2 regions of the Geobacillus sp. LYN3 genome follow, and region 2 is predicted to be linked to the other one. Evidence: riboswitches for the same ligand, from Rfam matches in the RefSeq annotation. Region 2 holds a riboswitch; the other holds the start of a gene.

Region 1 (2,404 bases), 500 kb from region 2:
CCGGAATTCAGTTTATGAAAAAAGACGAACCGGGATATTGGGAGCTGCGCGGCTATTCGATGACGGCCAATCCGTTTAAAGAAGAGCGCTTTGCCGATCCAAACGATATGTAAAACTTTTTTGGAAAGTTCATTGTATTCACCCCTAAAAAACGAGAGCTTCTTTTTTAGAGTTCCTCTCAGCTTGCCGACAAAGTCGACAAGCTGAGAAAGAGTCTTTTCTAAGACAATCTCTTTTTATTTTTTGCACTCTTCATACACGGAAGAAACGAGCACACAATGATTTTCTTTTACTGCCATGTTGCCCATTCTCAACCTTTACATTGTCCTTTTTATACGCTCTATCCAGTTTTTCATTATTGTCTTGGCATCATTCGAGGTTTTTACTTTTTTGCATTTAGCATATATTTTCATTAGAAAACCTATTTTTTAATGTATTGGCTGTTTAAAGGTGGTTCTTGCATTCCTTTGGTTGAAAATTCAGGTAATTGGGATAAGAAGTCGAAAAATTCTAATTTTCCCCTTTCTTGATATTTGCGAATATTAAGAAGCAGAAAAAATAACTTTAGCATGGTTATTTAATAAGAGGCTGCCTCAAGAGGTCGATTCAACGGCCTTTTGAGGCAGCCTCGCTGCATATATGCACTATGCATGATTCGTTGCCGCTTGTTTTTGCATCCACTGGTGCAAACGGACAAACAAGAGCATAAATACAATCGTGATCATCGCGCCTTTTACTGCGTTAAACGGCAAGATAGCCGAAACAACCAATGCCCTTGTTTCCGGCGCGCTCATCGCCGGGGCTCCTAGAAAGATCGTATACGCCGGCAGAAACACGTAGTAGTTCAATACGCTCATCATCAGCGCCATAACGGCGGTGCCAATGACTAAACCAGCCAGCATTCCTTTTTTTGATTTTGTTTTATGATATACGTAATATGTCGGCAAAATAAACGTAATCCCGGCCATAAAGTTGGCGATATGACCGACCGGAACGCCGGTAGGACTGCCGACCATGAAATAATTCAACACATTTTTCAGCAATTCAACGGACACTCCCGCCAGCGGTCCGTACAGAATCGCGGCGATCAATGCAGGAATATCGCTGAAATCCACCAATAGAAAGTTTGGAAATGGCGGAAGCGGAAAGTTTAACAGCATCAGTAAATACGAGATGGCGCTAAACACTCCAATTAAGACAAGCGCGCGAATATTCATTTTTCTCATGTCGATTCTCCTCTCCTTCTCGTGATCCATCCTCACAAGAAGAAGGCTGCCGTATGGTGCGCAAAATGAAAAAACCCTTAAGTGTTCACACTTAAGGGAGAAAAAGGGCATGCGCAAATAGACGTTCGAATAGGCTATTTTTTCGAACGCCGGCAAACCTTCATCTTCTCCCATCCAGACTATACTGTCGGCTCCGGATTTGCACCGGATCCTGCCTTGCGGCTCGCGGGCTGAGAAGCGCATTGGCTTCATCACCGCCGGTCGGGAATTTCACCCTGCCCCGAAGATGAATCGTATGTTTTTTATATGCGGTTTTGTATTTAGTATACAATTTTCATATAGATTCTGTCTAATAATTTTCATGCAACAAAATAAAACTTTAATAAATTCTGCAATGTGAGAAGAATTATTCCTAGCAAGTACATATAGAGCGCTAAAGCATATGAACTTTATCTGCCATTTGCATGTAACAAAGTTTTTTCTTCGTATGATCGTTTTGTGATAAAATAAGAACGGAAAAAGATAGCAAACAGTAAGGAGATGAACTAGATGAAACAAGAAATCATCGAACGCTTCACGAAATACGTTAAAGTCAACACGCAATCCGACCCGAACAGCGACACTTGCCCTTCCACTCCTGGCCAGCTGGAGCTTGGGAAGATGTTGGTGGAAGAATTAAAAGCAATCGGCATGGAAGAAGTGACAATGAATGAAAACGGATACATAATGGCAACGCTGCCGGCAAATACCGAGAAAGACGTGCCGACAATCGGCTTTTTAGCCCATATGGATACCGCACCGGAGTTCACTGGGGCTAATGTCCATCCGCAAATCGTTGAAAATTACGACGGCGGCGATATCGTCTTAAACGAATCGTTAAACATTGTCCTGTCGCCAAAAGATTTCCCGGAGCTTGCAAACTACAAAGGCCATACGCTCATCACCACCGACGGCACGACACTGCTTGGCGCGGACAATAAGGCGGGAATTGCGGAAATTATGACGGCGATGGCCTACTTAATCCAGCATCCGGAAATTAAACACGGCAAAGTGCGCGTCGCGTTTACGCCAGACGAAGAAATCGGCAGAGGGCCGCATAAATTTGACGTCGCCGCTTTCGGAGCGAAATATGCCTATACCGTTGACGGCGGTCCGCTTGGCGAATTAGAGTATGAAAG
Region 2 (2,404 bases):
CCTAAAATCGTTTCCGTGCGCGTATGCGGAATGAGTGAAATCGTAAACGTGTCATCGGTGAGTCCGAAGATCGTTAAACTCGTTCCATCGACAGCGACAGACCCTTTTAAAATCATATATTTCCGCAATTCCTGCGGGATTTTAATTTCATAATACACCGCATTCGCCGATGGCCATTTACGAATGATTTCACCGATGCCGTCGACATGTCCGGAAACGAAGTGACCGCCAAAACGGCCGTTGGCTGCCATCGCCCGTTCTAAATTCACTTTCGAACCTTTTGTTAACGTGCGCAGCGATGTGGCTCTTACCGTTTCCGGCATCACATCAACGGTAAACGATCGGTCCGTAAACGACGTTACGGTCAAACAAACTCCGTTGACCGCGATGCTGTCCCCAAGATGAACGTCTTCTAAAACTTTTTTTGCTCCAATCGTCATCACAATCGCTTCGCCTGACTGTCTCATTTGCTCGATCGTACCGACTTCCTCAATAATTCCTGTAAACATCGTGTACTCACCCTTTTATTTTGGTATTGCGACGATTTTTATATCTGGCCCGATCGTCTCTACTCGCCGAATTTCTAGCTGCATAACGTCAGCCATGCCGGCAAAACCAATTCCCCCTATTGGCGTTGGCGCTTGTTTTCCGCCAATGATCTTCGGAGCAAAGTATGCGACGATTTCATTAACTGCCTTGGCGCGCACGAAACTATCATGCACGTGTGATCCGCCTTCAACAAAAAGGGAAGTAATTCGTTTCTCACCAAGTACGCGCAGCAATTCATCTATATCAATATGCGGCTTTTTCATGGAAATAATTTGTACATTTTCTTTCTCATACCGCTTCCTTTTTTCAACGCTGATTTCACTGCCGACAACAATCCACGTTTCCGCTTGGCCATCATTGAGAATGTTTGCATCAAGCGGCGTGCGCAAATGCGTATCTAAAACGATGCGTATCGGATTTTTTCCACCTTCGGGAAGCCTTACGGTTAAACTTGGATTATCCGCAATAACGGTGTTTACCCCAACAAGAATCGCATCATGCACCGCCCGATAGCGATGCACATCTTCCCGGGCCGCTTCGGATGTAATCCATTTGCTTTCTCCGGTTGTCGTTGCAATTTTTCCATCAAGACTGCTTGCATATTTTAGCGTCACAAACGGCGTTTTCGCCGCAATGTAGTGGAAAAACACGCGGTTTAACTCATCCGCTTCCTCTTTCAGCACCCCAAGCTTCACGTCAATTCCCGCACTCCTTAGTTTTTCGATGCCTTTACCGGCTACGAGCGGGTTCGGATCTGTCGTTGCAATGACAACGCGTTGAACACCTGTTTCCACTAATAAATCGGCGCAAGGGGGCGTTTTCCCATAATGACTGCACGGCTCCAGCGTTACATAAACGGTAGATCCTTTCGCTTTTTCTCCCGCCATACGGATGGCATGTACCTCCGCGTGCAGCTCCCCTGCTTTCAAATGGGCGCCAAATCCGACAATTTCTCCATCTTTCACCACAACAGCGCCGACAACCGGATTAGGAGACGTTTGTCCAATTCCTGCTTTGGCGATTTCGATTGCTAGGCGCATATACTGTTCATCGTTTCGCATGGCGCTGCCTCCTTTTTTGGCATAAAGAAAACCCTAGGTCCAAAGTCCTAGGGCAGGATTATGCAGAATCACAATGATTACATTTTTGCGTACTAAAAACGGCATTATATAAGCGGGGAAGCAAGTTTTTCAGTTGTGTGAAAGAATATGTCTGTTTTTAGCCACAATTCATACAAAGACACGTTATCCAAAAAATAACTTAGACAGCTTTCTTTGTTGAAATATGGAAAAAATAACTCACATATTGCGAAAACGCCATTTATTCGCTACTCCACATAGCTATCCCCGCTAAATATCGCGTTCTATATTTTGGAAAGCGGAGTTGCGACAAACGAAACCGCTCCTTATCTAATATAGTACGGCCATGTGCATCTTGTGATCCTTCTCCCATCCAGACTATACTGTCGGCTCCGGAATTGCACCGGATCGTGCCTATACGGCTCGCGGGCTGAGAAGTGACACCACTTCATCACCGCCGGTCGGGAATTTCACCCTGCCCCGAAGGATACGAACAATATGGAATTTTTTTATTATTATATCACACAAAAACGGTTTGTCTATTCTTCCTTGATTGTGAAAATAAAAGTGAGGAGATTCGGCGCAAAAATGACCGCTTTTCACTATTTTGCAATAAACATCCAATAAATAACTCCCCACAAAAAGCTTGCTCCTAATAAAAGAAAAAATAGTATCCAATTGTTCCTCCTCATCATTTCACGAGAACATCCGCCGGAAGCCCACTGCTTTAGCTGTGGGAGGAAGGCGGGGTTTATATTTTTAGTATATATTGAATT

The links. A riboswitch is a leader RNA that binds a small molecule or an ion and turns the genes downstream of it on or off. The one in region 2 is predicted to bind FMN.
Region 1: another riboswitch for FMN. It lies ahead of DCC82_RS09615 (ECF transporter S component); the one in region 2 lies ahead of ribD (bifunctional diaminohydroxyphosphoribosylaminopyrimidine deaminase/5-amino-6-(5-phosphoribosylamino)uracil reductase RibD).

What each region holds. Positions count from the first base shown of each region.
Region 1 is NZ_QCWL01000001.1:1,846,980-1,849,383, reverse strand. Features, by position in the region: gene DCC82_RS09620 (sulfite oxidase-like oxidoreductase) at 1-113, shown strand, start outside; gene DCC82_RS09615 (ECF transporter S component) at 645-1,226, opposite strand; FMN riboswitch at 1,385-1,518, opposite strand; gene pepT (peptidase T) at 1,776-2,404, shown strand, end outside.
Region 2 is NZ_QCWL01000001.1:2,348,221-2,350,624, forward strand. Features, by position in the region: gene ribE (riboflavin synthase) at 1-509, opposite strand, end outside; gene ribD (bifunctional diaminohydroxyphosphoribosylaminopyrimidine deaminase/5-amino-6-(5-phosphoribosylamino)uracil reductase RibD) at 525-1,610, opposite strand; FMN riboswitch at 1,986-2,120, opposite strand.